DNA from 2 places in the Mammaliicoccus lentus genome. Region 2 is predicted to be linked to the other one. Evidence: predicted binding sites of a transcription regulator. Region 2 holds the regulator's gene; the other holds the start of a gene.
What was found. Region 2 encodes CtsR, which represses protease genes until heat stress. Its sites were predicted from a motif close to ATGGTCAATAAAGGTCAAACA; they were not measured.
Positions count from the first base shown of each region.

Region 1: clpB (ATP-dependent chaperone ClpB) is a predicted target of CtsR. The motif match lies at 2,329-2,349, and genes of this name have one in related genera.

Region 1 is NZ_OX344834.1:2,059,725-2,075,405, reverse strand. Features, by position in the region: gene ACNMOQ_RS10255 (DegV family protein) at 1-248, opposite strand, end outside; gene ACNMOQ_RS10250 (Cof-type HAD-IIB family hydrolase) at 261-1,073, opposite strand; gene ACNMOQ_RS10245 (metal-sulfur cluster assembly factor) at 1,193-1,501, shown strand; gene ACNMOQ_RS10240 (Crp/Fnr family transcriptional regulator) at 1,553-2,245, opposite strand; gene clpB (ATP-dependent chaperone ClpB) at 2,419-5,016, shown strand; gene ACNMOQ_RS10230 (YjzD family protein) at 5,070-5,270, opposite strand; gene ACNMOQ_RS10225 (beta-ketoacyl-ACP synthase III) at 5,454-6,395, shown strand; gene fabF (beta-ketoacyl-ACP synthase II) at 6,410-7,651, shown strand; gene ACNMOQ_RS10215 (DUF3899 domain-containing protein) at 7,918-8,223, opposite strand; partial or broken gene opp3b (oligopeptide ABC transporter permease) at 8,671-9,596, shown strand; partial or broken gene opp3C (oligopeptide ABC transporter permease) at 9,596-10,671, shown strand; gene ACNMOQ_RS10200 (ABC transporter ATP-binding protein) at 10,689-11,762, shown strand; gene ACNMOQ_RS10195 (ABC transporter ATP-binding protein) at 11,762-12,727, shown strand; gene ACNMOQ_RS10190 (peptide ABC transporter substrate-binding protein) at 12,910-14,583, shown strand; gene ACNMOQ_RS10185 (peptide ABC transporter substrate-binding protein) at 14,690-15,681, shown strand, end outside.
Region 2 is NZ_OX344834.1:2,680,896-2,696,576, reverse strand. Features, by position in the region: rRNA gene ACNMOQ_RS13385 (23S ribosomal RNA) at 1-531, shown strand, start outside; rRNA gene rrf (5S ribosomal RNA) at 620-734, shown strand; rRNA gene ACNMOQ_RS13375 (16S ribosomal RNA) at 968-2,523, shown strand; tRNA gene ACNMOQ_RS13370 (tRNA-Ile) at 2,617-2,693, shown strand; rRNA gene ACNMOQ_RS13365 (23S ribosomal RNA) at 2,892-5,818, shown strand; rRNA gene rrf (5S ribosomal RNA) at 6,022-6,136, shown strand; gene ACNMOQ_RS13355 (FUSC family protein) at 6,230-8,122, shown strand; gene pdxR (MocR-like pyridoxine biosynthesis transcription factor PdxR) at 8,278-9,669, opposite strand; gene pdxS (pyridoxal 5'-phosphate synthase lyase subunit PdxS) at 9,777-10,664, shown strand; gene pdxT (pyridoxal 5'-phosphate synthase glutaminase subunit PdxT) at 10,666-11,244, shown strand; gene ACNMOQ_RS13335 (NupC/NupG family nucleoside CNT transporter) at 11,993-13,213, opposite strand; gene ACNMOQ_RS13330 (CtsR family transcriptional regulator) at 13,389-13,850, shown strand; gene ACNMOQ_RS13325 (UvrB/UvrC motif-containing protein) at 13,865-14,401, shown strand; gene ACNMOQ_RS13320 (protein arginine kinase) at 14,403-15,410, shown strand; gene ACNMOQ_RS13315 (ATP-dependent Clp protease ATP-binding subunit) at 15,430-15,681, shown strand, end outside.

The DNA.
Region 1 (15,681 bases), 620 kb from region 2:
AAGTAAATAGCTTTTTCTTTCTTTTCTGCTACTTCAGTGAAAACTTTAGTCATCTGTTCCATAGTTGCTTGGTTTGTCTTAGGGTGTTTATTTTCTTTTATAGCTGCTAATACTTCATCATTAGATATTTCATATTGATCGACCTTACTTTCATCATCAATCACGATACCGTATGGTAAAAAGTAAAAATCATGCTCTTTAATTTGTTCTAATGTTAAATCAGAACCACTATCAACTATCATTTTCATTTATATAACCCCCTACATATTTAAATCAAAATAATTATTTAAGTATTTTCCAATACCATCAGCATTATTCGTGTCTGTAACGTCATTTGCTATTTCTTTTAATTCAGGTATCGCATTTCCCATAGCCACACCATAGTTAGCAAATTGTATCATTTCATAATCATTATCTTCGTCTCCAAAAGCGATAATATTATCAAAATCAATGTCTAAATATTCAGCGACATATTTTACACCTTTCCCTTTATTAATTCCTTTTTTAACGATTTCAATTACAGGGAAGGGTGCACCCCAACGACGATGTTCTATATGTTCAGCATAATATTTGCTTAAATGTCTTTTAATTCGAGGAATCTCGTCATCTTCCGCTTGTATTAATAAACTTGTCGGAGATTCAGGTAATAATTTATCTAGTTCTCCATATTTGATTTCTGGGTCGCCCATGCTAAAACCTTCGAATAAAGTTTGATCATAGTTATTAATATAAACTTGATCACGCACTTCAGCGATTATATTTTTTATATTTAATTTACTCACATCGTTGAAAATTTTTGTCGCAATTCGAGCGTCTAATTGTTCATGTACGGGTTCGAAACGATTGTCATGAGGATGATGAATAAGTGCGCCATTAAAATTGATGATAGGTGTATTCATCTGCATAGCATTATAATAATCTATACTCGCTCGATATGGTCGACCAGTGGAAATGATAATTTCATGACCAGATTTTTTTAAATATTGTAATACCCTCTTCGTATAAGTTGGGATTTTCTTTTCATCTGTTAATAAAGTACCGTCTAAATCTAAGCAGATTAAATGTTTGTCCATACCGATAACTCCTATCTTTTTTTCTATCTTCTTACACTATAATATCATATCATTTTCTTTATCGTACGCTTTAAATTTGATATATTATATATAGTAACTTTTAGAATGAGGTGAAAAACATGGAAGAAGCAATGAAAGAAAGCATCTTAGGAGCATTGGAGAATGTTATTGACCCAGAGCTTGGAATTGATATCGTTAACTTAGGTCTTGTTTATAATATTGATTTAGACGACGAAGGATTATGTACAGTAGAGATGACATTAACTTCAATGGGTTGTCCAATGGGGCCGCAAATCGTTGATATGGTTAAAACAGCATTAGCTGAATTACCTGAAATCAAAGAAACTGAAGTAAATATTGTTTGGACACCACCTTGGGATAAAGACAAAATGTCACGCTATGCTAAAATAGCACTGGGCGTTAGTTAATATTATAAAAGAAAAACAGGCTGAGATATATAAATGTCTCAACCTGTTTTTTTATTCTATTCTACAAATAGATAGGGGACAATTATCGCAGTTAATAGCGTTTTTTAAATAATTTAAATCTTTAATGATAATCGTTTTATGTTTAACAGATACAATATTTTCTTTTTTTAAATGACTTAACATACGATTAACGCTTTCTCTTGTGACATTACAAAAATTCGCTAATTCATGATTAGTTAATTCGACATTTATTAATATGCCTTCTTCATCTGCGACACCATAAGTATTTGCTAGTTTAATAAGAACAGAATAGAATCCTCCTGTTTTGCCAAGTGTATAAATATCTCTAATTTGATATTCATGTTTTTCATTTTCGTTTTGCACCCATAGCAACCATTCATATTTAAGCACTTCGTCATTTAAAATAGCTTCTTCAAAATCTTTTTTCGGTAATTTAATAATGGTTGCATTTTCTTTTGTTTTTGCGGATAGAGTGTGAGTCTTTCTGCCACAAAATAGTGTAGTAGAACCGAATATGCTCCTCGGACCAATTAATTTCGTGTTGAACTCTTTTCCATCTTCCATAATACGGTGAAGAATAACTTTTCCTTCAATTACAACATAAATGTGATTACTTAGGTCTCCAGAATGGTATATATAATTGTGAGCATTAAAATGCATACGCTGACCATGAGATATAATATACTCAATTACTGAAGTTGCTTCTGTGTATGTCGTTTGCAAATGATCACTTCCCGTAAGTATTATTCAATTATATTTTACCATATAATGTAATTGTAAAGGTTGGAAAATTTAAAAGCTTTATATTTGTCAAAGAAGGTCAAACAGTATATAATAAAAATAGGTCAAAGATAGTCAAACTATATTGACCGTTAAAAATTAAAGAGGTGATACATTTGGATATTAATCAAATGACATATTCAGTGCAAAGTGTTATTGAAAAAGCACAACAATTATCTCAATCTCAACAACTACAAAATATTGAAATCGAAGCTGTATTATTATCAGCATTAAATGAAGACGAAAGTATTTTTAAAAGAACTTTAGATAGAGCAAATATTGATACAGAAGATTTGGAAGAAGCATATAATAAGAAATTAAATCAATATTCTGTAGTGAAAGGTGACAATATTAAATACGGACAATATATTTCACCTAAACTAAATGAGTTATTTAATAAAGCAGATAAAATTAAAGAAGAAATGCAAGATGATTTCATGTCTATGGAACATCTATTAAAAGCAGCAATTGAAGTTGATCAAACGACTCAAGAATTTGTCGGAAACAAAAAGGAAGTTGTAAACGAAATTATAAATAAAATCAGGGGAGGAAATCGAGTGACATCACAAAATCCAGAAGTACAATATGAAGCATTATCAAAATATGGAAGAGATTTAGTAGAAGAAGTCAGAAAAGGCAAAATGGATCCAGTTATCGGAAGAGACGAAGAAATTAGAAATACTATACGAATTTTAAGCCGTAAAACTAAAAACAACCCAGTATTAATCGGTGAACCAGGTGTAGGTAAAACAGCAATCGTTGAAGGGTTAGCTCAACGTATTGTAAAAAGAGACGTTCCTGAATCACTTTTAGATAAAACAATTTTTGAATTGGACTTATCAGCATTAGTTGCTGGTGCAAAATATAGAGGTGAATTTGAAGAAAGATTGAAAGCTGTCTTGAAAGAAGTTAAAGATTCTGAAGGGCGGATTCTATTATTCATCGACGAAATCCACATGTTAGTCGGCGCTGGTAAGACAGAAGGTGCTATGGACGCAGGTAACATGTTAAAACCTATGCTTGCTAGAGGTGAATTACATTGTATTGGTGCAACAACTTTAAACGAATATCGTCAATACATTGAAAAAGATTCTGCATTAGAACGTAGATTCCAAAAAGTAAATGTTAGTGAACCAGATTTAGAAGATACAATTTCTATTTTAAGAGGTTTAAAAGAAAGATATGAAGTTCACCATGGTGTTAGAATCCAAGATAGAGCAATAGTGGCAGCAGCAGAATTATCTGATCGTTATATTACGGACAGATTTTTACCTGACAAAGCGATTGATTTAGTAGACCAAGCATGTGCAACAATTAGAACTGAAATGGGATCTAATCCAACTGAATTAGATGCTGTAAATCGTCGTGTAATGCAACTTGAAATTGAAGAAAATGCATTAAAATCTGAATCAGATCAAGCAAGTCAAATAAGATTAGAAGAACTTCAAAAAGAACTTGCTGATGAAAAAGAAAAACAACAGCAATTACAAAGTAAAGTTGAAGAAGAAAAAGAACAAATTAAATCATTACAAGATAAAAGAGCAGAATTAGATGAAAGTAAAAAAGCATTAGAAAATGCAGAAAATCAATATGATTTAGGTAAAGCTGCTGAACTTAAACACGGTAAAATACCACAAATTGAAGCGGAATTAAGAGAATTAGAAGATAGTTTCGCTGAAGAAAATGGCGATGACCATGATCGTTTAATAAGAGAAATCGTAACTGACGAAGAAATCGGTTATATCGTAAGCCAATGGACAGGTATACCTGTATCGAGATTAGTAGAAACTGAAAGAGAAAAACTTCTAAAATTGTCTGATATTCTACATGAACGTGTAGTAGGTCAAGATGAAGCAGTTGATTTAGTAGCGGATGCAGTAGTAAGAGCTAGAGCAGGTATTAAAGATCCAAACAGACCTATCGGTAGTTTCTTATTCTTAGGACCAACAGGGGTTGGTAAGACAGAACTTGCTAAAACATTAGCAGCAACATTGTTTGATTCTGAAAAACATATGATTCGAATTGATATGAGTGAGTACATGGAGAAACATTCTGTCGCTAGATTAATTGGTGCGCCTCCAGGTTATGTAGGATATGAAGAAGGCGGTCAATTAACTGAAGCTGTTAGAAGACAGCCATATTCAGTAATACTACTAGACGAAATTGAAAAAGCGCATAATGACGTATTTAACGTGTTACTACAATTATTAGATGAAGGTAGATTAACTGACGCAAAAGGAAGAAGTGTTGACTTTAAAAACACAATTATTATTATGACAAGTAATATTGGTTCTCAATTCTTATTAGATGGCGTAACTGAATCTGGAGAAATTGAAGAATCAGCTAAAAAACAAGTAACAGATAGTTTACATGCTCATTTCAAACCGGAAATCCTAAATAGAATGGATGACATCGTATTATTCAAACCATTGTCTGTTAAAGATATGAGCTTTATCGTTGATCACATTATCACTAATTTAAATATTAGATTAACAGACCAACATATTAAGATAAATGTAGATCAAGATGTTAAAGAATGGATTGCAAAAGAAGCATACGAACCACAATTTGGTGCAAGACCATTGAAACGATTTGTTCAAAGACAAATTGAAACACCTTTAGCTCGACTAATGATTGGTAAAGAATTAAAAGAAGGAACTCAAGTTAACGTACATCTTGAAAATGAAGAAGTAAAATTTGAAGTAAATGAATAATTAATAAAAAGTCCCACCAATAAATTGCATTGGTGGGATTTTTTGATGTAAAATTATTGGTGATCAACCTGTTCTTTAGGTTCAGATTTGCCTATTGTTAGGCTGAATAATATAACTACAACTGTAAAAACGATAGCATAAATAGTAGGGTTAAGAACATTAATAGATGCTTCAGAACCGCCTAAACTATGTAATACAAAGTTAATCATTTGTGATAACAAGAATGCCCATATAAACGTCATAATATAATGCATATCTTTTCCTCCGTTACATTTAGTATCATACATTTCATTATAATTAACTTTTTATAAAATGTATACCTTTAATCATGAAAACGATTTAAATATTTGGGTAAAGTTAATTGACTTGTATGTAATAGTAAAAGTATGATAAATTAGTACCTGATAATAATAACAGATTATAAGTAGGTGTCTCTAATGGATATTGGTATAAAAGGTTTTGGTGCATATTCACCAGAACGTGTAGTAACAAACGCACATTTTGAAAGTTATTTAGATACTTCAGATGAGTGGATTAGAAAAATGACAGGTATTAAAGAAAGACGTTTTGCTGCGGAGGACGAAGATACAAGTGATTTAGCATATGAAGCTGCAGTGAGAGCTATTGAAGATTCTGGTCTTGATAAAGATGAAATTGAAATGATTATAGTTGCTACTTCTACTGGAGATAAACCATTTCCAACTGTAGCTACAACATTACAAAAAAGATTAGGTTTAAATAAAATCCCTTCAATGGATCAATTAGCAGCATGTACAGGCTTCATTTATGGAATTGTTACAGCTCAACAATTTGTTAGTTCGGGACTTTATAAAAATGTCTTAGTAGTAGGTGCTGATAAATTAACAAAAATAACAGACATGAATGATCGTAGCACAGCGATTCTTTTTGGAGATGGAGCTGGAGCAGCTGTCATTGGAGAAGTATCTGAAGGAAGAGGTATACTCGGTGTTGAATTAGGTTCTGATGGGAATGGAGGACCATATTTATACCAAGATATGGACGCTAATACGATACAAATGAACGGCCGTGAAGTGTTTAAATTTGCAGTGAGAATTATGGGGGAAGCATCTACTAAAGTTGTAGAAAAAGCAGGTCTTGAACCAGAAGATGTTGATATGTTCGTGCCTCACCAAGCGAATATTAGAATTATGGAGTCAGCAAGAGATCGATTAGGTATTGAGAAAGAAAAAATGAGTGTAACTGTTGATAGATATGGCAATACTTCAGCAGCTTCAATACCCTTAAGTATTGCATATGAAATAGAACAAGGTAAAATAAAAGATAATGATACTTTAGTCCTAGTAGGATTTGGTGGCGGCCTAACTTGGGGTGCCATAACGTTACGCTGGGGTAAATAGGAGGAAATTTAATAATGACAGAAAAAAAACGTGTTGTAATGACTGGTTTAGGAACGTTAAATCCTTTGGGTAATGACGTCCCTACAACATGGAAAAATGCAATCAACGGCGAAAACGGAATAGATGAAGTCACAAGAATTGATGTATCTGAATTTCCAGCTAAATTAGCAGGTGAATTAAAAGACTTCGATATTGAAAATCACATTCCTAAAAAAGAATACCGTAAGATGGATAGATTTACTCAATATGCGATTGTAGCTGCACGTGAAGCTTTAAAAGATTCTAAATATGAAATTACTGATGAGAATAGCAACCGTGTAGGAGTATGGATTGGTTCTGGTATAGGTGGTATGGAAACTTTCGAATACTCTCATAATATGTTGTTAAAACGTGGACCAAAACGTGTAAGCCCATTTTTCGTACCTATGATGATTCCAGATATGGCTACAGGACAAGTTTCTATTGATTTAGGAGCTAAAGGGCCAAATGGTTGTACTGTTACAGCATGTGCTACAGGTACAAATTCAATTGGTGATGCTTTCAAAATCATTCAACGTGGAGATGCTGATGTTATGATAGCTGGTGGAACAGAGGCACCAATTACTGAAATGGCTATGGCTGGTTTCAGTGCTAACAAAGCATTATCTACTAATCCAGATAGAGACTCAGCATGCCGTCCATTCCAAGAAGGAAGAGATGGATTCATTATGGGAGAAGGCGCTGGAGTTGTTGTATTAGAGTCATTAGAATCAGCTAAAGCTCGTGGGGCTCATATTTATGCTGAAGTTGTTGGCTACGGTTCAACAGGTGATGCATACCATATTACAGCACCATCTCCAAATGGTGAAGGCGGTGCTAGAGCAATGCAAGCGGCTATTGAGGATGCAGGTATTAAAGCTGCAGACATTCAATATTTAAATGCTCATGGTACAAGTACACCAATTGGTGACTTATACGAAGTATTAGCAATCAACTCTACGTTTGGCGAAGCAGCTAAAAATCTTAAAATAAGTTCTACAAAATCAATGATGGGACACTTATTAGGTGCAACAGGAGCAGTAGAAGCTATTTTAACAGGCTTATCTATACAAAATGGTATCGTTGCACCAACAATAAATGCAACTTCACCAGACCCAGAAATTAACTTAGATATTACACCTAATGAAGCGGCTAATTTAGACATTGAATATGCAATGAGTAATAGCCTTGGATTTGGTGGACACAACGCAGTATTAATCTTTAAAAAATTTCAATAATATAGAACGCTGAGACATTTTTAACGAATGTCTCAGCTTTTTTGTGGATAATGTTTATTGCTTATGAATGTTGCAAGACAAGGTCCACGTGCAACATTATCGCCTCACGGTTGTTTGCTAACATTATAATGAAACAGGCTGAGACATGATTTTGTCCCAGCCTGTTTTTTACTTGTGTGTTGAACTTTTGGCGCACTCTACATAAGGAAGCGCACTAGACAACTTACGGTAATTCATTGACGATATTAATTAACACGAACAATCAGCTAAACTAAAAATCCTATTATAATAGATATGATAAAAAATACAGTACTAATAACAACAAACGGTATCACCCAATCATATACATTTCTTTCTTTAAGATTTATATCCTTCATATTTGGATTCATTACTTCATCGTCTTCTAAATATGATTGTGAAGCTTTAGATTTCATGTGAAAGTTAAATTTACGTATTGCTTGTCTAGATACTTCTCCAACACCATCCTGTTTCATTGCAATAAGCCAACTAACTGCAAATAAAATAGTCATCATATAAAAGAAAATATTACTCGCTTGATCCAAATCCTTCATAAATACTAAACATAAAATTAAAAATATGCCTATGTAACTGAAGGTAAAAATACTCCAAAATTTCATAATTACCTACCTCTAACGTTAAGAATTAATTGTATTATAACAGATTGAAAAATATTTTTTATATTTTAAGGAACTTAATAAAAATATTTGTGTAATTTTACATATGTATATTTTATGTATGCAAATACATATAAAATAATCCTTTACTTGTAAAAATAGGTAATTATTATACTAGTATTGTATATTTATACCTATTAATTGAATAATCGGGTCGCGTTGTCGCTTTATTGTGATAAAACAACAAGTAGATATTGGGTAATGCTTATTCAAAATTCAGAATATTCGTGTTGATTTAAGTTGAATAAATTCTGTATAATGTATATAAATATTTCTGAATATTAAAAGAAATATGAATTCGATAAGGGGATTGGAGGCAAAACAATGGTTAAGTACACTTTGAAACGTATTCTTTATATGTTCATATCATTGTTTTTAATTATGACGATAACATTTTTCTTAATGAAATTGTTACCGGGTTCACCGTACAACGATGAGAAATTATCAGAAGAACAAAAAGTTATTATAAACGAAAAGTATGGTTTGAATGATCCTGTATAGTACAGTATGCAAATTACCTAAAAAATGTAGCTAAAGGTGATTTCGGTATTTCATTCCAATACGATAACAGAGAAGTTTGGAGTTTAATAAAACCAAGACTAGGACCCTCTGTTGAAATGGGTACATACGCGATGATTTTAGGTACAATTACCGGACTATTGCTCGGTATAGTGGCCGCAATCAAGCAAAATACGATTATTGACTATGGAGCAACCTTCTTATCAGTTATTTTCATTTCGGTGCCGTCATTCGTTCTGGCAGTGTTGCTACAATATGTATTTGCTGTTGAATGGCAAATCTTCCCTGTAGCAGGTTGGAGTGGATTTATGACTGCAGTGTTACCATCCTTAGCTTTAGCAGCAGGTGTAACAGCAACAATTGCACGTTATATACGTTCTGAAATGATTGAGGTATTAGGCTCTGATTACATAGAATTAGCGAGAGCTAAGGGGATGTCCAGTTCAAGAGTAATATTCGGACATGCTGTACGTAATGGTTTAATTCCAATTATTACAATTATTGTTCCAATGTTAGCTGGGATTTTAACTGGTACATTGACAATTGAAAACATCTTTGGAGTGCCAGGACTAGGTGACCAGTTCGTACGTTCAATTCAAACGAATGACTATCCAGTTATTATGGCATTAACATTACTATTCAGTTTCTTATTTATAATTTCAATCTTTATTGTAGACGTATTGTATGGTCTTATTGACCCTAGAATTCGTGTTGAAGGAGGTAAAAAATAATGGCTAATAACGATCATGAGAAAGATAAATTAAACAATAGCGGTTATGACAATGCCTCAATCACACATTCTACACAAGGGGTGCCGGCTGAAAAGTTTGTTCTTCACGGTAGAGACAAAGTGGTTGAAGAGAAATTTGAAAGAAAGAGTCGTACATTCTGGCAAGATGCTTGGGCTCAACTAAAAAGTAATAAATTAGCAGTAATTGGTTTAATAGGGTTAGTACTGCTTACTTTATTATCACTAGTTGGTCCACTTATGAATGATCATAAGTTTAGTGACCAAAACGTGTCACACGCTAACTTGCCACCAAAAATACCAGTATTAGATCAAGTTCCTTTCTTGCCATTTGATGGTACAGATAGAGACGGCTTCGATGTTTACGAAAGATCTAATGTAAATGAGAACTATTGGTTTGGTACAGATGAATTAGGACGTGACTTATGGACACGTACATGGAGAGGTACGCAAGTATCATTATTCATCGGTGTAATAGCAGCAGCATTAGATATATTTATTGGGGTAATATACGGTGCTTTATCTGGCTACTTCGGTGGTAGGACGGATGATATCATGCAACGTATTTTGAGATATTATCTTCAATTCCAAACTTAATTGTTGTTATCTTGTTCGTGTTATTATTCGACCCGTCAATTTGGACAATTATTTTAGCCATGTCCGTTACAGGTTGGCTAGGTATGAGTCGTATTGTTCGTGGACAATTCTTAAAACTTAAAGAACAAGAATTCGTAATGGCTTCAAGAACATTAGGGGTATCAAATTATAAATTAATCTTTAAACATATTTTGCCAAACACGCTTGGACCAATTATTGTAACGTCAATGTTTACAGTACCAAGTGCAATATTCTTCGAAGCATTCTTAAGCTTTATTGGTCTAGGTATACCAGCACCACAAGCATCATTAGGTTCTCTAGTTGATACAGGAAGAAAGATGTTATTGATCTTCCCACATGAACTATTTGTTCCAGCTGTGGTATTAAGCTTATTAATCTTATTCTTCTATCTATTCAGTGATGGTCTAAGAGATGCCTTTGACCCTAAAATGCGTAAATAATAAGGAGGAAATGAATTATGGCTAAGAGAATTTTAGAAGTAAATAACTTAAAAGTTTCCTTCGACATTGACGCGGGGGAAGTACAAGCAGTTAGAGGTGTAGATTTTTATCTTGATAAAGGTGAAACACTCGCAATTGTTGGTGAATCTGGTTCGGGAAAATCAGTTACTACAAAAGCTTTAATGCAATTACTACCAAGTAAAGTAGGCAGAATAAAAGAAGGTTCTATTTTATTTGATGGTAAAGATTTAGCGAAGTTAGAAGAAAAAGAAATGCAAAAAATCAGAGGTAAGGAAATAGGGATGATTTTCCAAGATCCAATGACTTCATTAAATCCAACTATGAAAATAGGAAAGCAAGTTATGGAACCTCTTATTAAGCACCAAAAATTATCTAAAAGTGATGCTAAGAAAAGGGCATTAGATATTTTAGAATTAGTTGGATTGCCTAACGCAAAGAATCGTTTTAATAATTTCCCACACCAATTTTCAGGTAGACAAAGACAACGTATTGTTATTGCAACGGCATTGGCTTGTGATCCAAAAATACTCATAGCGGATGAACCTACAACTGCTTTGGACGTTACTATACAAGCTCAAATATTAGAGTTGATGAAAGAGTTACAACATAAGATTGATACATCAATTATTTTTATCACCCATGACTTAGGTGTTGTGGCAAACGTAGCTGATAGAGTGGCTGTAATGTATGGTGGACAAATTGTAGAAACAGGTTCAGTAGATGAAATTTTCTATAATCCGAAACATCCGTATACTTGGGGGCTTCTATCTTCTATGCCAAGCCTTGAAACATCTCATGAAACAGAGTTGCTTGCAATTCCTGGTACACCACCAGATTTAATAAAGCCGCCTGTAGGAGACGCGTTCGCTAGGAGAAGTGATTATGCACTGGATATCGACTACAAGGAAGAACCGCCATGGTTCCAAGTTTCACCTACACATTTCGTGAAATCTTGGTTGTTAGATGAAAGAGCACCAGAAGTAGACTTACCAGAAGCGGTTAAAAATAAATTAAAAGAAACACCTGACCAGTTTGATAAGCCGAAGCGTGTAGAAAGGGTGACGTTCTAATGGCTGAGAAAAAAGAAATATTAATCGACGTACAGAATTTGAAACAATATTTCAACGAAGGCAAGAAAAATGAAGTGAAAGCAGTAGATGATATTTCATTCCAAATATATCGTGGTGAAACATTAGGTTTAGTAGGTGAGTCTGGTTGTGGAAAATCCACAACTGGACGTACACTTATTAAATTACATGATGCAACGGATGGAAAAGTTATATTTGATAATGTTGATATTCAAAACATCAAAAAACGTAAAGATTTATTAAAGTTTAATCGACGTATGCAAATGATTTTCCAAGATCCATATGCGTCTTTAAATCCAAGATTAAAAGTAATGGATATTATTGCTGAAGGATTAGATGTACATAAATTAGTTTCTAGCAGCGAAGAACGAAAAAAGCGTGTTTACGAATTGTTGGAAACAGTAGGTTTAAATAAAGAACATGCAAATAGATATCCACATGAATTCTCTGGCGGACAAAGACAGCGTTTAGGAATAGCACGTGCTTTAGCAGTAGAACCAGAATTTATTATAGCAGATGAACCTATTTCAGCTTTAGACGTTTCAATTCAAGCACAGGTTGTTAACTTAATGCAAAGATTGCAAGAAGAAAAAGGAATTACATTCCTATTCATCGCGCATGATTTATCAATGGTTAAATATATATCAGATAGAATCGGTGTAATGTACTTTGGTAAATTGGTTGAACTTGGGCCATCAGATCAAATATATAAACATCCACAACATGAATATACTAAATCATTATTGTCAGCTATTCCATTACCAGATCCAGAATCTGAAAGAACAAGAACAAGATCATCATACGATCCTGACGTACACCAATATACTGATGATGAAGAGCTAGAATTGAGAGAAGTAGGGCCAGAGCATTACGTATATTGTTCTGAGAAAGAATTTGCTAAGAAAAAAGAAAATTACAACAAGACATTTAATTTATCAGAAGCATAATATGAACAAATAGAATTATTATTACAACTAATTATTAGTAATATTTAATAATTTAGAGAATTGTAAAATAACAATTATTTGAAAATTGTGTGAATTTCTATTGTTTTTCATACATTTTTAAAATATAATAAAATTAAAGCTTCTGAATTTTCAGAAGATAGAAAACAAGGGGGAGTAACTATATGAGGAAAAGACTTTCTGTACTCATGTCAATCTTAGTTGCAGCTGTATTAACACTTGCAGCTTGTAGTGGTGGAGGTTCCAAAAAAGATGATAGTGGAGGTAAAGGCGGCGTTAAAAGTGAAAAATCTGAAAACGTTTTAAACTTATCTTCCGGTTCAGATATTCCGACGATGGATTCGTCATTAGCAACCGACCAAGTTTCATTCTTTACATTTAACCAAACTTTAGAAGGGTTATACGTGTTAAATAAAGACGATGAACCAGAGCCTGGTGTTGCGAAAGGCGATCCAGAGAAATCGGACGATGGCAAGACTTGGACGATTAAGTTACGTGATGATGCTAAGTGGTCAAATGGAGATGCTGTAACTGCTCATGACTTTGTGTATGCTTGGCAACGTACAGTAGATCCAGATACAGCTGCTGAATATGCGTATATGTTTGAAAATATCGAAAACGCTTCAGAAATTACATCTGGTAAGAAAAAACCTGAAGAATTAGGGGTTAAAGCAATCGATGATCAAACTTTAGAAGTTAAATTAGTGAAAGACGTTCCATGGATGCAAAGTCTATTCGCATTCGGTTCATTCATGCCACAAAATGAAAAATTTGTCGAAAAACAAGGCAAGAAATTCGGTACTACAGCTGATACTACATTATCAAATGGTCCATTCAAAATGACACAATGGAAAACAGAAGATAATTGGAAACTAGAGCCAAATGATAAGTATTGGGATAAAGACAAAGTTAAACTTAAAGAGGTTAACTATAAAGTAGTAAAAGAAACACAAACAGCTATTAATTTATACCAAACAGGTAAATTAGATTCAGTAACATTAGATGCTACTAATGTAAGTAAATATAAAGATAGAGAAGACTTCTCTACTGAATTAAACTCATCTAACTTCTTCTATAGAATCAATAAAACGAAAAATAAAGATTTAGAAAATGAAGATTTAAGAAAAGCGTTTGCTAAATCAATAGACAAGAAAAAATATGTGAATTCTTTATTAAATGATGGTTCTGTACCTTCAGATAAATTAATGGTTAAAGACTTCGTTAAAGATGAAGATGGGAAAGACTACATCGATGGCGTTAAATCTCCATTAAATTATGATAAAGAAGAAGCTAAAAAACTATTAGAAAAAGCTAAAAAAGAAACGGGTAAAGATAAATTTAACATTGAGTTGTTAACATATGACCAAGATGTTTCTAAAAAAGCTGCTGAATTTGTTAAAGAACAAGTTGAACAAAACTTACCAGGCGTTACATTAAAAATTAAACAACAGCCGTTTAAACAAAAATTAGAATTAGAATCTAAAGGCGATTATGATATTTCATTTGCTGGTTGGGGTCCAGACTATCCAGATCCAACAACATTCTTAGACTTATTTAAGAAAGATAGTCCACATAACCAAACTGGATATTCAAATGCTGAATATGATAAAGCGTTAAAAGAAGCAAATACTGATGAAATGCTGAAAGAAGAAAACAGCGAAAAACGTACGAAAATGTTACAAGATGCAGAAAGTAAATTCTTAGAATCTGCTTCTATTGGGCCACTTTACCAACAAGGTGTAGCACGTTTACGTCAACCTTATGTTAAGAATTGGCAACCACATAAATTCGGTGGTGACTACTCACTTAAAGAAGTAGAAATCGCAGGATCTAAATAATCAAACAATTAAGGCAATCGATGGGAACATCGATTGCCTTTTTGTATAAGCTTCTTATTAATTAACTGAAAGCTATTAAATCACTAAATGTAAGGGGAGTAATAAAATGAAGAGAAAACTCACAGCTTTATTTGCAGTGATAATTGCGATTATATTAACGTTAGCAGCATGCGGTAGCAACGAAAAAGAAGGTAATAGCGATAATATTAAACAATCTAAATCTAAGAATGAATTAAATTTATCTTCTGGCGATGATATTCCTACTATGGATCCATCATTAGCTTCTGACCAAGTTTCATTTACGACATTTACACAAACATTAGAAGGTTTATATGTATTAGATAAAGATGATAAGCCAGTACCAGGTGTAGCAAAAGGTGAACCTGAAAAATCAAGCGATGGTAAAACATGGACGATTAAGCTACGTGATGATGCTAAATGGTCTAATGGCGATCCAGTAACAGCTCACGACTTTGTATTTGCATGGAGACGTACTGTAGATCCAGATACTGCTGCTGAATTTTCATATATGTTTGAAAATATAGAAAATGCAAAAGAAATTACAAACAGTGATAAAAAACCTGAAGAACTAGGCGTTAAAGCAATTGATGATCAAACATTAGAAATTAAACTTGTAAAAGATGTTCCATGGATGGAAAGTTTATTAGCATTCAGCTCATACATGCCGCAAAATGAAAAATTTGTAAAAAAACATGGTGATGATTTTGGTACAACAGCTGAAACAACTTTATCAAACGGCCCGTTTAAATTAACAGAATGGAAATCTGAAGATAAGTGGAAATTAGAGAAAAATGATAAATATTGGGATAAAGATAAAGTTAAACTTAAAGATGTTAATATCAAAGTTGTGAAAAATACACAAACAGCAATTAATATGTACCAAACTGGTAAGCTAGATATGGTAGGCTTGGATGCACAGAACGTAAAAAAATATAAAGATAGAGAAGACTTCTCTACCCAGTCTACTTCAGGAAGCTATTTCTTTAGAATTAACAAAGAGAAAAATAAAGATTTAGAGAATGAAGATTTAAGAAAAGCAATAGCAACATCAGTAAATAAAAAATCTTATGTCGATTC
Region 2 (15,681 bases):
AGCAGGGTCGAAAGACGGACTTAGTGATCCGGTGGTTCCGCATGGAAGGGCCATCGCTCAACGGATAAAAGCTACCCCGGGGATAACAGGCTTATCTCCCCCAAGAGTTCACATCGACGGGGAGGTTTGGCACCTCGATGTCGGCTCATCGCATCCTGGGGCTGTAGTCGGTCCCAAGGGTTGGGCTGTTCGCCCATTAAAGCGGTACGCGAGCTGGGTTCAGAACGTCGTGAGACAGTTCGGTCCCTATCCGTCGTGGGCGTAGGAAATTTGAGAGGAGCTGTCCTTAGTACGAGAGGACCGGGATGGACATACCTCTGGTGTACCAGTTGTCGTGCCAACGGCATAGCTGGGTAGCTATGTATGGACGGGATAAGTGCTGAAAGCATCTAAGCATGAAGCCCCCCTCAAGATGAGATTTCCCAACTTCGGTTATAAGATCCCTCAAAGATGATGAGGTTAATAGGTTCGGGGTGTAAGCGCAGTAATGTGTGTAGCTGACGAATACTAATCGATCGAAGACTTAATCAAATTTTTAAAATCGGTTTTTGAGCCGTAAAATCTGCTTACTATCTAGTTTTGAATGTGCAATACATTCTTAATAAGTTTTTACTATTTGTCTGGTGACGATAGCAAAGAGGTCACACCTGTTCCCATGCCGAACACAGAAGTTAAGCTCTTTAGCGCCGATGGTAGTTGGGCTTACGTTCCGCGAGAGTAGGACGTTGCCGGGCAAAATTCAATTTTTGACCCTAGGGTCTTTTTTTCTTGAATAAATTCTTGGAAAAGTTGAATTAGTTATTGACACAAGGTTTTAATAAGAGTATAATTAATTCTTGTGATACAAAATGAACATTGAAAACTGAATGACAATATGTCAACGTTAATTCCAATAATTTGAGTACTGAAAGTACTTCAAAGAGTGATTGGCTTAACCAATCAACAAGAGCTAATCAAGCTTACTTCTTTTATGGAGAGTTTGATCCTGGCTCAGGATGAACGCTGGCGGCGTGCCTAATACATGCAAGTCGAGCGAACAGATGAGAAGCTTGCTTCTCTGATGTTAGCGGCGGACGGGTGAGTAACACGTGGGTAACCTACCTATAAGACTGGGATAACTCCGGGAAACCGGGGCTAATACCGGATAATATATTGAACCGCATGGTTCAATGTTGAAAGACGGTTTCGGCTGTCACTTATAGATGGACCCGCGCCGTATTAGCTAGTTGGTAAGGTAACGGCTTACCAAGGCAACGATACGTAGCCGACCTGAGAGGGTGATCGGCCACACTGGAACTGAGACACGGTCCAGACTCCTACGGGAGGCAGCAGTAGGGAATCTTCCGCAATGGGCGAAAGCCTGACGGAGCAACGCCGCGTGAGTGATGAAGGTCTTAGGATCGTAAAACTCTGTTGTTAGGGAAGAACAAATTTGTTAGTAACTGAACAAGTCTTGACGGTACCTAACCAGAAAGCCACGGCTAACTACGTGCCAGCAGCCGCGGTAATACGTAGGTGGCAAGCGTTATCCGGAATTATTGGGCGTAAAGCGCGCGTAGGCGGTTTCTTAAGTCTGATGTGAAAGCCCACGGCTCAACCGTGGAGGGTCATTGGAAACTGGGGAACTTGAGTGCAGAAGAGGAGAGTGGAATTCCATGTGTAGCGGTGAAATGCGCAGAGATATGGAGGAACACCAGTGGCGAAGGCGGCTCTCTGGTCTGTAACTGACGCTGATGTGCGAAAGCGTGGGGATCAAACAGGATTAGATACCCTGGTAGTCCACGCCGTAAACGATGAGTGCTAAGTGTTAGGGGGTTTCCGCCCCTTAGTGCTGCAGCTAACGCATTAAGCACTCCGCCTGGGGAGTACGACCGCAAGGTTGAAACTCAAAGGAATTGACGGGGACCCGCACAAGCGGTGGAGCATGTGGTTTAATTCGAAGCAACGCGAAGAACCTTACCAAATCTTGACATCCTTTGACCGCTCTAGAGATAGAGTCTTCCCCTTCGGGGGACAAAGTGACAGGTGGTGCATGGTTGTCGTCAGCTCGTGTCGTGAGATGTTGGGTTAAGTCCCGCAACGAGCGCAACCCTTAAGCTTAGTTGCCATCATTAAGTTGGGCACTCTAGGTTGACTGCCGGTGACAAACCGGAGGAAGGTGGGGATGACGTCAAATCATCATGCCCCTTATGATTTGGGCTACACACGTGCTACAATGGATAATACAAAGGGCAGCGAACCCGCGAGGTCAAGCAAATCCCATAAAATTATTCTCAGTTCGGATTGTAGTCTGCAACTCGACTACATGAAGCTGGAATCGCTAGTAATCGTAGATCAGCATGCTACGGTGAATACGTTCCCGGGTCTTGTACACACCGCCCGTCACACCACGAGAGTTTGTAACACCCGAAGCCGGTGGAGTAACCTTTTATTAGGAGCTAGCCGTCGAAGGTGGGACAGATGATTGGGGTGAAGTCGTAACAAGGTAGCCGTATCGGAAGGTGCGGCTGGATCACCTCCTTTCTAAGGATATTACGGAATGACCATGAGGTCATGGAATAACGGAGACATATTGTATTCAGTTTTGAATGTTTATTTGACATTCAAAAATAGATAGGGCCTATAGCTCAGCTGGTTAGAGCGCACGCCTGATAAGCGTGAGGTCGATGGTTCGAGTCCATTTAGGCCCACCATTTTTTTGCACATTGAAAACTAGATAAGTAAGCAAATAGATTTTACCAAGCAAAAAACCGAGTGAATTTTTAACGAAATTCAACAAGCTTAATAATCGCGCGTCGTCTTTTTAGACGACATCACAGATTAATAACTGGTAAAGGTTAGTTAAACATGGTTGTATCTTCGATACACAGTGCTTAACTAAGGATTTACATGATTAAGTTATTAAGGGCGCACGGTGGATGCCTTGGCACTAGAAGCCGAAGAAGGACGTTACTAACGACGATATGCTTTGGGGAGCTGTAAGTACGCTTTGATCCAGAGATTTCCGAATGGGGAAACCCAGCATGAGTTATGTCATGTTATCCACATATGAATACATAGTATGTGAGAAGGCACACCCGGAGAACTGAAACATCTTAGTACCCGGAGGAAGAGAAAGAAAACTCGATTCCCTGAGTAGCGGCGAGCGAAACGGGAATAGCCCAAACCAATAGGCTTGCCTATTGGGGTTGTAGGACACTCAATACGGAGTTACAAAGGAAATAATTAGACGAATGGTTTTGGAAAAGCCAACCATAGAAGGTAAAGGTCCTGTAGTCGAAAGTTATTTCTCTCCTGAGTGGATCCTGAGTACGGCGGAACACGTGTAATTCCGTCGGAATCTGGGAGGACCATCTCCCAAGGCTAAATACTCTCTAGTGACCGATAGTGAACCAGTACCGTGAGGGAAAGGTGAAAAGCACCCCGGAAGGGGAGTGAAATAGAACCTGAAACCGTGTGCTTACAAATAGTCAGAGCCCGTTAATGGGTGATGGCGTGCCTTTTGTAGAATGAACCGGCGAGTTACGATTTGATGCAAGGTTAAGCAGTAAATGTGGAGCCGTAGCGAAAGCGAGTCTGAATAGGGCGAATGAGTATCTGGTCGTAGACCCGAAACCAAGTGATCTACCCATGTCCAGGTTGAAGTTCAGGTAACACTGAATGGAGGACCGAACCGACTTACGTTGAAAAGTGAGCGGATGAGGTGTGGGTAGCGGAGAAATTCCAATCGAACTTGGAGATAGCTGGTTCTCTCCGAAATAGCTTTAGGGCTAGCCTCAAGTGATGATTATTGGAGGTAGAGCACTGTTTGGACGAGGGGCCCCTCTAGGGTTACCGAATTCAGACAAACTCCGAATGCCAAATAATTTAACTTGGGAGTCAGACTATGGGTGATAAGGTCCATAGTCGAGAGGGAAACAGCCCAGACCACCAGCTAAGGTCCCAAAATATATGTTAAGTGGAAAAGGATGTGGCGTTGCCCAGACAACTAGGATGTTGGCTTAGAAGCAGCCATCATTTAAAGAGTGCGTAATAGCTCACTAGTCGAGTGACACTGCGCCGAAAATGTACCGGGGCTAAACATATTACCGAAGCTGTGGATTATCCGTAAGGATAATGGTAGGAGAGCGTTCTAAACGTGTTGAAGCATGATCGCAAGGACATGTGGAATGTTTAGAAGTGAGAATGCCGGTGTGAGTAGCGAAAGATGGGTGAGAATCCCATCCACCGATTGACTAAGGTTTCCAGAGGAAGGCTCGTCCGCTCTGGGTTAGTCGGGACCTAAGCCGAGGCCGATAGGCGTAGGCGATGGATAACAGGTAGATATTCCTGTACCACCTATGATTGTTTGAACGATGGGGGGACGCAGTAGGATAGGCGAAGCGTGCTGTTGGAGTGCACGTCCAAGCAACAAGACTGAGTGTTAGGCAAATCCGGCACTCGTAAGGTTGAGTTGTGATGGGGAGTTGGATCATGAATCCGACGAGTCGTTGATTTCACACTGCCAAGAAAAGCCTCTAGTTAGAAAATAGGTGCCCGTACCGCAAACCGACACAGGTAGTCAAGATGAGAATTCTAAGGTGAGCGAGCGAACTCTCGTTAAGGAACTCGGCAAAATGACCCCGTAACTTCGGGAGAAGGGGTGCTTTTTAAGGTGCAAGCCTTGAAGAGCCGCAGTGAATAGGCCCAAGCGACTGTTTATCAAAAACACAGGTCTCTGCTAAACCGTAAGGTGATGTATAGGGGCTGACGCCTGCCCGGTGCTGGAAGGTTAAGAGGAGTGGTTAGCTTCTGCGAAGCTACGAATCGAAGCCCCAGTAAACGGCGGCCGTAACTATAACGGTCCTAAGGTAGCGAAATTCCTTGTCGGGTAAGTTCCGACCCGCACGAAAGGCGTAACGATTTGGGCACTGTCTCAACGAGAGACTCGGTGAAATCATAGTACCTGTGAAGATGCAGGTTACCCGCGACAGGACGGAAAGACCCCGTGGAGCTTTACTGTAGCCTGATATTGAAATTCGGCACAGCTTGTACAGGATAGGTAGGAGCCTTAGAAACGTGAGCGCTAGCTTACGTGGAGGCGCTGGTGGGATACTACCCTGGCTGTGTTGACTTTCTAACCCGCACCATTTGATCATGGTGGGAGACAGTGTCAGGCGGGCAGTTTGACTGGGGCGGTCGCCTCCTAAAGAGTAACGGAGGCGCTCAAAGGTTCCCTCAGAATGGTTGGAAATCATTCGCAGAGTGTAAAGGCACAAGGGAGCTTGACTGCGAGACTTACAAGTCGAGCAGGGTCGAAAGACGGACTTAGTGATCCGGTGGTTCCGCATGGAAGGGCCATCGCTCAACGGATAAAAGCTACCCCGGGGATAACAGGCTTATCTCCCCCAAGAGTTCACATCGACGGGGAGGTTTGGCACCTCGATGTCGGCTCATCGCATCCTGGGGCTGTAGTCGGTCCCAAGGGTTGGGCTGTTCGCCCATTAAAGCGGTACGCGAGCTGGGTTCAGAACGTCGTGAGACAGTTCGGTCCCTATCCGTCGTGGGCGTAGGAAATTTGAGAGGAGCTGTCCTTAGTACGAGAGGACCGGGATGGACATACCTCTGGTGTACCAGTTGTCGTGCCAACGGCATAGCTGGGTAGCTATGTATGGACGGGATAAGTGCTGAAAGCATCTAAGCATGAAGCCCCCCTCAAGATGAGATTTCCCAACTTCGGTTATAAGATCCCTCAAAGATGATGAGGTTAATAGGTTCGGGGTGTAAGCGCAGTAATGTGTGTAGCTGACGAATACTAATCGATCGAAGACTTAATCAAATTTTTAAAATCGGTTTTTGAGCCGTAAAATCTGCTTACTATCTAGTTTTGAATGTGCAATACATTCTCATAACGTTGCGAAGAGAAAACGCTTATAGACGACGAATCACAATGGATGACAAATGAGTTTACTCCGGTAAATGAATGCGGAAGCCAGCAGTGATGAGGAAGTATGTAAACGATTGTCTCAAGCAAGTATTTTGTCTGGTGACGATAGCAAAGAGGTCACACCTGTTCCCATGCCGAACACAGAAGTTAAGCTCTTTAGCGCCGATGGTAGTTGGGCTTACGTTCCGCGAGAGTAGGACGTTGCCGGGCAAATATTTATAAAATGGATGCGATGAGCCGCACTCGAGACCTGTTAGGTCTCTTTTTTTTGACTTAAAACTTAAAAGATAGGAGTTGTTATAAATGAAGAAATATTTCGAAGTGATGTTCAAAGTAAATATGCAAAATATAGCAATTAAAAAGGCAATTATGCAAGCTATAATTGTTTTTACCATCTTGTCTACGAGTGTTATTGTCGGTCGATTTGATTTAGGTTTAACGGCTCTTTTAGGCTCATTTAGTCATATATACATTATAAATGGTTCATACCCATCTAGAATAAGAAAGGTTATTACTGTATCTATAATGTTAAGTATCTGTTTAATGCTAGGGAGCATTACTATTACAACGCCTTTCTTATATGCTTTTGTATTAGGTTTAATAGGCATGAGTGCGCATTTTATTCTTAAATCTTTACAAGTTCCAGGTCCATCATCGTTATTCTTTATATTAACTTATAGTATAGCTTCTATTATGCCCATAGCCCCTGAAGACTTCTTATTACGAGGTTCATTAGTTTTATGTGGTGGTTTAGTGAGTGCATTAGTAGTAATGGTTGATGCATTTTTTAATCATAAAAAGCCTGAAACTGAAAGTGTACTAAATATTTATAAAAACTTATCTTATTTAGTGGAGAATTTTAAAGGTGAACGATTTAATAAAGCAAGAAGTCAAACACTTAATACAATCAATCAAGCCTCGCTAACTTTAACTACTGCTAAAGCATTTTGGAATAATAAAAGAGATTATAATCGCTTATTGTTACTTAAAGAAAAAGCTGATGAAATTTGGTCAGAAAGCTTAGAATTATCATCAAGAGGTTATGAAAGTTTACCTAATGAAATAAGTGTCGCACTTAATTACATATGCGAAAGATTAGAAGGAAAATCAGACTTAAATTATGATATTAAGTATTATAACGGGGATGACCCTTATATTAATGAACTAGTTAAGCTTATCTATGATGCTGAAGCTTTGTTAAATGAAAATGAGCTTCAAATAGATAAGAAAATTATTCATCATAAACCTATGTATTCTAAAACAATTAAAGAAAATTTTTCTAAAAACTCTTTAGTTCTAATGCAATCTATGCAGTATGGTATTATCTTGTTCGTATCTGTTATTATAGCATTTGGGATAGGATTTGAACGTGCTTACTGGATTCCGGTATCATGTTGCTCAGTCTTATTAGGTACGTCTTCTTTATCTACGATACAAAGGGCATTTCAAAGAACACTTGGCACAATTATAGGTACATTAGTAGCTGTTGTTATATTGTATTTTGAACCAAGTACATGGCCTATTGTTATTTTAATGGCTATTCTTATGGCAGCAGCAGAATTGCTCATTGCAGTGAATTATACAATAGCTGTCACATTCATCACACCAAACGTATTATTAATGTCAGCAGCGATTACTAAACACTTTGATACTTATCTTATCTTGCCGAGAATAACTGATGTTATGATTGGTTCTGCTATTGGTTTGATAGGAGTGTTAATAGTAGGTAGAAAGCAAGCTTCCAAAAAGCTACCTAAAACAATAATTAATACATTAAGAATACAATCACAATTATTACATACACTATTTTCATCAAATAAATATCATATTAATTTAATAGATACTTTACTCATTAGAGAAATGCAAACAGAGATTATGAATACAAAAGCAATGTATCAAGCAGCACTAAATGAAATAGATAATGATGTTAAAAAAATTGAGTATGTTTATCCAATTATTTTCACAGTTGAACACTTAGCATTCACCCTCGAGCAAGCCTATAGAAGAGGTAATTTAAGCACCTTAACAGATGAAGAAATCGGCCTTTATTTAACAACTTATGAGAATATATGCAAAAAAGTAGAGTTTAATGTCAGATACGATATTATAGAACTTCCAAAATTAAAAGAATTCCAAAGCATAAGAAATGAACTCATGAAATTACAAAATTTAATAGGTTATAAAGCCGAGACATAAATACATGTCTCAGCCTCTCTTTCATTATAATGGCAGTAGCTGACTGGATTGAAAATGCGCGTATATCAAGCTTTTTTCAACCCTAGTCATCCTTGCCGGGGTGGGACTACGAAATCTTTTTATTAAAATGAGATTTCTGTCTCGCTCCTTTTTTATTATACTTCCATCAAACACTTTATTAATGCTTCAATATGTTCTTTAGCTTCGTCTATCTTAATCCCTCCAAAGCCTAATACAAAATGAGGAGTATGATCACTTTGTTTAAATCGATAGTGTGTTAAAGGTTTAATATCTATATCACATTTTTTTATACGGTGTAAGCATTCTTCTAATGTTAAGCCATTAACTACCGTCAATATAAAATGCATGCCTGTTAATTCTCCTGACACTTTAAAATCATTTGGATATTTCATGAGTTCATTTAATATAATATCTCGTTTACTTCTATATATTTTTCTCATGCGATTTAGGTGTCTTTCAAAAAAACCTTCATTCATAAATCGGCTTAATATATATTGTGTATGTCTAGGTACAGTGCCACCTTCTATATTTGTTTTATTTTGATACTGTTGCATGAGTTTCTTAGGTAAGACTGCATATGCAACTCTTAGAGAAGGGGAAATCGACTTTGAGAACGTACTGACATAAATGACCCTATCTGTGTTGTCTAAGCTTTGTAATGCAGGCACAGGACGTCCACTATATCTAAATTCTGAGTCATAGTCATCTTCGATAATATATCGTGTCTGCTTTTCAGACGCCCATTTTATGAGTTGTGTGCGCCTCTTTAAATCCATAATGACGCCTGTAGGGAACTGATGACTTGGCGTAATATATACGACTTCGTTGTTTAATTTTTTAATTTGTTCAATATCAATACCGTTTTCAGTGACTGATATAAATTCGAAAGGTACGTGTTTTCTTTTCAATAAATCTCTTACTTGTTTATAAAGTGGATCTTCTATCATGTAAGTAGAGTTTGAAATAAGATCTGTGATGATAGAGAGTAATTGCTCAGTTGATGAACCTACAATAATTTGTTGGGGTGAACAATTAACACCTCTACTATGGAAGATATAGTGCCTGATTTCTTTTCTTAATTCATAATCTCCTTGCTTATGCCCACTGTCCAATAATGAAAGTTGTGAATAATCAAATGCCTCTTTAGAAAATTTCCTGAATTGATCTAGTGGAAAATGTTCTTTATCAATAGCACCTAATTTGAATGAATATTTGTATGTTTTTTCAGTTTGAATATCTTCGTCTGTAATTTTTGTTTTATATGTTACTGGCAAGTTTACAATATCGTTTATGTAAAATCCTGAACGATTTTTACTATGTATATACCCTTCATCGCTTAAAAGTTGATATGCATGTTCTATTGTAGTTTGGCTAACAGATAAGTAATGACTGAGCTGTCTTTTTGAAGGTAATTTTTCATTATGTTGCATAACATTATTAATAATATTTTGTTTAATGTTTTCATAAAGTTGTTGATAAATAGGTACATCGATATTGCGATTTATATTAAACATTAGCATTTCCATAATAATCCCTCATTCTGACCACTTATATTTTTGTAAATCTGGCACTTTTACCAGTTCAGAATTTAGTATAACCTACAAATAAGCGATTTAAAAGGAGGAAGTAATAAATGTCTAAGATTACAGGTTCAGATAAAGTTAAAAGAGGTATGGCAGAAATGCAAAAGGGTGGCGTTATCATGGATGTTGTTAACGCTGAGCAAGCTAAATTAGCTGAAGAAGCAGGAGCTGTCGCAGTTATGGCACTTGAACGCGTGCCTTCTGATATCAGAGCTGCAGGCGGTGTAGCAAGAATGGCTGATCCCCGAATTGTGGAAGAAGTAATGAATGCTGTATCGATTCCGGTAATGGCTAAAGGAAGAATTGGTCATATTACAGAAGCACGTGTATTAGAATCGATGGGTGTAGACTATATAGATGAATCAGAAGTATTAACACCAGCAGATGAAGAGTACCATTTGAAAAAAGATGAATTTACAGTTCCGTTTGTATGTGGTTGTCGTAATTTAGGCGAAGCTGCTAGAAGAATTGGTGAAGGTGCAGCGATGTTACGTACTAAAGGTGAGCCAGGTACAGGGAATATTGTTGAAGCGGTTCGTCATATGAGACAAGTAAATGCTGAAGTGCGTAAATTAGTTGTTATGAACGATGATGAAATCATGACTGAAGCTAAAAACATTGGCGCACCATATGAAATATTAAAAGAAATTAAAGATTTAGGCCGTTTACCTGTTGTAAACTTTGCAGCTGGCGGTGTAGCAACACCTGCTGATGCAGCATTAATGATGGAACTAGGTGCTGATGGTGTATTCGTCGGTTCAGGTATTTTTAAATCAGAAGCACCAGAAAAATTTGCAAAAGCAATTGTTCAAGCAACTACTCATTATCAAGACTATCAATTGATTGCGGAACTTTCTAAAGAATTAGGACCAGCTATGCAAGGGTTGGATATTAATCAATTATCTTTAGAAGAACGTATGCAAGAGCGTGGTTGGTAAGATGAAAATAGGTGTATTAGGTTTACAAGGCGCTGTTAGAGAGCATTTAAAACATATTGAACAATCTGGACATGAAGGCATTACTGTTAAGACTGTTGATCAATTAAGTGGTTTAGATGGACTTGTATTGCCAGGTGGGGAATCTACTACAATGAGAAGGTTGATGGATTTATATGGCTTTACAGAAGCCTTAAGAAAAAGTGATTTGCCTATGTATGGTACATGTGCAGGACTTATTTTATTGGCTACTGAAGTAATAGGGCAAGAAAGCCATTTAAATAAATTAGATGTAACAGTAGAAAGAAATTCCTTCGGTAGACAAGTAGATAGTTTTGAAGAATACTTGGAAGTTAAAGGTATTGATGAGACAGTGAATGCTGTATTTATAAGAGCACCTCATATTCAATCAGTACATGAGGATGTAGATATTCTATCGACTGTTGAAGATAAAATTGTAGCTGTAAGACAAAATCAATACTTAGGTATTTCTTTCCATCCGGAATTAACAGATGATTATAAAATTATGAAATATTTTATTGAAGAAATTGTCGTTCAATATCATGCACAAGTAATAAAATAAAAACAGGGTGAGACATGAAGCTCTAGCTTAAAGTCATCCTCCTAATCTGTTTAAATTTTGATTAACATATTAGGAGGATTTATGTATAAGATTTTGAAAGTGCATGCTTGCCTAGGGTATGGCTCGAGCCTGTAGTCTCTCGCTCATACTATTCCCTCGGGCGTCAGCACTTTATAAAATCGTTTAATAAGAAATGTATGGCTAACGTGCTTGTCTATAAACTCTTGCCTGTTAGAAAATGTAGCGAGCTTGTTTAAAATTTCTAGCCCGTTAGCCGTTGATTTCGTACATATATTAAGGGGAATTAATAAAAATCAAAGCTTTTTATAGCGCTAACGTGCTTGTCTATAAACTCTTGCCTGTTAGAAAATGTAGCGAGCTTGTTTAAAATTTCTAGCCCGTTAGCCGTTGATTTCGTACATATATTAAGGAGAATTAATAAAAATCAAAGCTTTTTATAGCGCTAACGTGCTTGTCTATAAACTCTTGCCTGTTAGAAAATGTAGCGAGCTTGTTTAAAATTTCTAGCCCGTTAGCCGTTGATTTCGTACAAAATTTAAGTGGAATTAATAAAAATCAAAGCATTTTACAGCGCTAACGTGCTTGTTTATAAACGCTTGCCCGTTAGAAAATGTAACGAGCTTGTTTACAATCACTAGCCCTTTAGAGAGGTATCACATTCTTCTCAATTAATCATAAATAAAAACAGGGTGAGACATTAATAAAAGTCTCACCCTGTTTCATTATATTATAAGAAAAATCCAGCGATAGTTGCTGATAAGAACGATACTAATGTCGCACCGTATAATAGTTTTAATCCGAAACGTGCAACGTTATTACCTTGTTCATCATTTAATGATTTAACAGCACCAGCGATGATACCGATAGAACCAAAGTTTGCAAATGAAACTAAGAATACTGAAATAATACCGTTTGCTCTTTCAGAAATTTCAGCTTTTGGTAAAATACCCATCGCAACAAACTCGTTTGAAAGTACTTTTGTTGCCATAATACTACCAGATTGGACTGCATCAGCCCACGGGATACCAGCTAAGAATGCAAATGGCGCAAATACGAATCCAATTAATGTTTGGAAGTCCCAAGAAATTGATCCGCCAGATACAAATGAGAAGATATTAGCAGTAACACCGTTTAATAAACCAATCATGGCTACATACCCGATTAACATTGCTGCAACAATAACTGCTACTTTAAATCCGTCTAAAATATATTCTCCAAGCATTTCAAAGAATGATTGTTTTTCTCCAGACTCTTCTATCATTATGTCGTCTTCTTTATCATCTACTGTATAAGGATTGACGATTGAAGCGATTATAAAACCGCCAAATAAGTTTAAGACGATAGCTGTAACCACATATCTAGGCTCAACCATTGTAAAATATGCACCGATAATAGATGCTGAAACTGTCGACATTGCTGAAGCAGTTAAAGTATACATACGGTGTTTAGGAATTAAAGGAAGTTGTTTTTTAATTGAAATAAATACTTCAGATTGTCCTAAAATTGCAGAGGCAACTGCGTTATATGATTCTAGTTTACCCATGCCGTTAATTTTAGAAATAACGAACCCTAAGTATTTAATAATAAGTGGTAAAACTTTAATATATTGTAAGATACCAATTAGCGCTGAAACGAATACAATCGGCATCAGTACGTTAAGGAAATATACTGAAACAGGTTTGTTCGTTTTTGGATCGATATTTGCGACGCCTTCAAAGACGAAGTTAATACCCTCCATTGCTTTGTCAATGATATAACTAAAGCCGTTCGATATACCACCGATAACAGTTAATCCACCTGTTGTTTTTAATAGTAAGAATGCAAATAAAAATTGGATTACAATCATTAATCCTATGTATTGCCATCTTACTTTCATCTTATCAGAACTTACTACCCATGCTAGAAATAGGAATACTAATATTCCGATAATCCCGATAATAAAATGCATAACACACACACCTTTCCCAAGAATTATTCTCTTTAATAACCTATCTTATATCATAACTTATTTTTTATGAAAGCGGTACACAAAAATAATAATTTTTTTAAGAAACAAATTAATTGAAATAATAAACAGCAGAACATATAATATAGTCAAAGAAGGTCAAAAGAGGTGATGATTAATGCACAATATGTCGGATATCATTGAGCAATACTTAAAGCAGTTGCTTGAAGAAGCTCAAGGTGAGGTCGTCGAAATCAAACGTGCACATATTGCTGAGAAGTTTGATTGTGTACCTTCGCAATTAAACTATGTCATTAAAACACGGTTTACTAATGAACATGGTTACGCCATAGAAAGTAAAAGAGGTGGCGGTGGATATATTCGTATATCCAAAGTCGAGACAAATAGTCAGTCAGCGTTCATTAGACATTTAATAGATTTAGTTGGCGATGAAATCTCTCAAGCAAATGCATTTAGAATCGTTGATGGTTTGTACGAAAACAAATTAATAACAGATAGAGAAAAGAAAATGATTATACAAAGTATACACAGAGATACTTTACAAATAGAAATACCATTTAGAGATATTATTCGAGCAAATATATTGAAACGAATATTGGCAGTCATACATTATAATTAAAAAGGAGTGACAGTATGCTTTGTGAAATTTGTGGTAAAGAAGAAGCAACAATTCAATTAACATCGGCAGGAAAGAAGCATAAAACAGAGCAATGGATATGTAAAAGTTGTGCTTCAGAACATTTTTATTTTCAAGACGATCACGTAAATGATCAAAATTTAGACCAAGAATTTGTTGTGAATCAATTTTTACAATATCTTGTAGGTAAGCACGGTATAAACTTTAAAAAGGTTGAGCCTCAAGAAGAGAAGCGCTGTCCAACTTGTAGTATGACTTTAACGGATATAGCTAAAGTCGGAAAATTCGGTTGTCATGATTGCTATGAGACGTTTAAAGATGATGTTCCTCAAATCATCCGAAGAGTTCAAGCTGGTAGCGGTGAGCATACAGGTAAAATACCAGTTTCATCAAGAAGTAAAATACAACTTAAACAACAAATAGCTGAAAAAGAAAAGGTCTTACAAGGTTTGATAGAAGAACAAGCTTTTGAAGACGCAGCAGTTGTTAGAGATGAAATTAAAGCTTTGAAAGCAGAAGGCGAGGTCAAGTAGAATGGAAGAACATATAAATGAGCATATTAGTGATTGGATGAAAGAGAAGACAAATTCACCAATCATCATGAGCTCTCGTATTAGACTTGCTCGAAACCTTCAAGATGAAGTTCATCCGCTCAAATTTGAAGATGACAAAATAGGCAATAGGGTAATTGATAAAGTGAGCAAAGCTTTATCAGACTTAAAATTAGTTCGTTTATCAGATTTATCTGAACTTGAACAAAACAAATTGGTTTTTAAACATCTTATTAGTCCAGCATTAACGAAACAAGAATACGGTGCTGCTGTTCTATTAAACGAAGATGAATCGACAAGCGTGATGATAAATGAAGAAGATCACGTAAGAATCCAAGTGATGGGTAATAATCTTGTATTAAATGAACTATATGAAACAGCGTCTAAACTTGATGATGAGTTAGACAAGCATTTAACAATTTCATATGACGAACAACACGGTTTTCTAACAACTTGTCCTACGAACATCGGAACAGGTTTGAGAGCAAGTGTAATGTTGCATTTACCTGGTTTGAGTATAATGAAGCGAATGAAAAGAATTGGCCAAGCGATTAATCGATTTGGTTATACAATTCGTGGTATATATGGTGAAGGTACAGGTGCTTTAGGCCATGTATATCAAATTTCTAATCAATTAACTTTAGGTAAAACCGAACAAGAAATAATAGAAGATTTGACGCAAATTGTAGAACAAATCATACACGAAGAAGAACAAATTAGAAATAGACTTAATCGCTTTAATCATATGGAAACAAAAGATAGAGTACATCGAGCAAAAGGTATACTCCAATCAGCACAATTAATGTCGGTTGAAGAAGCGTCACTTCGCTTAAGTGAAATGAAACTTGGTATTGATTTAGGTCATATCGAGAGGGAAAACTTTAATTTTGATCATTTAATGGTTACAATACAGACACCATTCTTTGAAAATGAAGAAGAAGACGTTTCAGTAAACGAAAAACGGGCAACATTTTTAAGAGAAAACATATAAATAAATAGGAGGTTAGTTTATGCTATTTGGTAGATTAACAGAACGTGCACAACGTGTTTTAGCACATGCACAAGAAGAAGCAATGAGATTAAACCATTCAAATATAGGCACAGAGCATTTACTTTTAGGTTTAATGAAAGAGCCTGAAGGTATCGCAGCAAAAGTATTAGATGCTTTTGGTATTACTGAAGAAAAAGTAACAAAAGAAGTAGAAAATTTAATTGGCCAAGGACAAGAGCAAGTTGGCGCAATTCATTATACACCTAGAGCT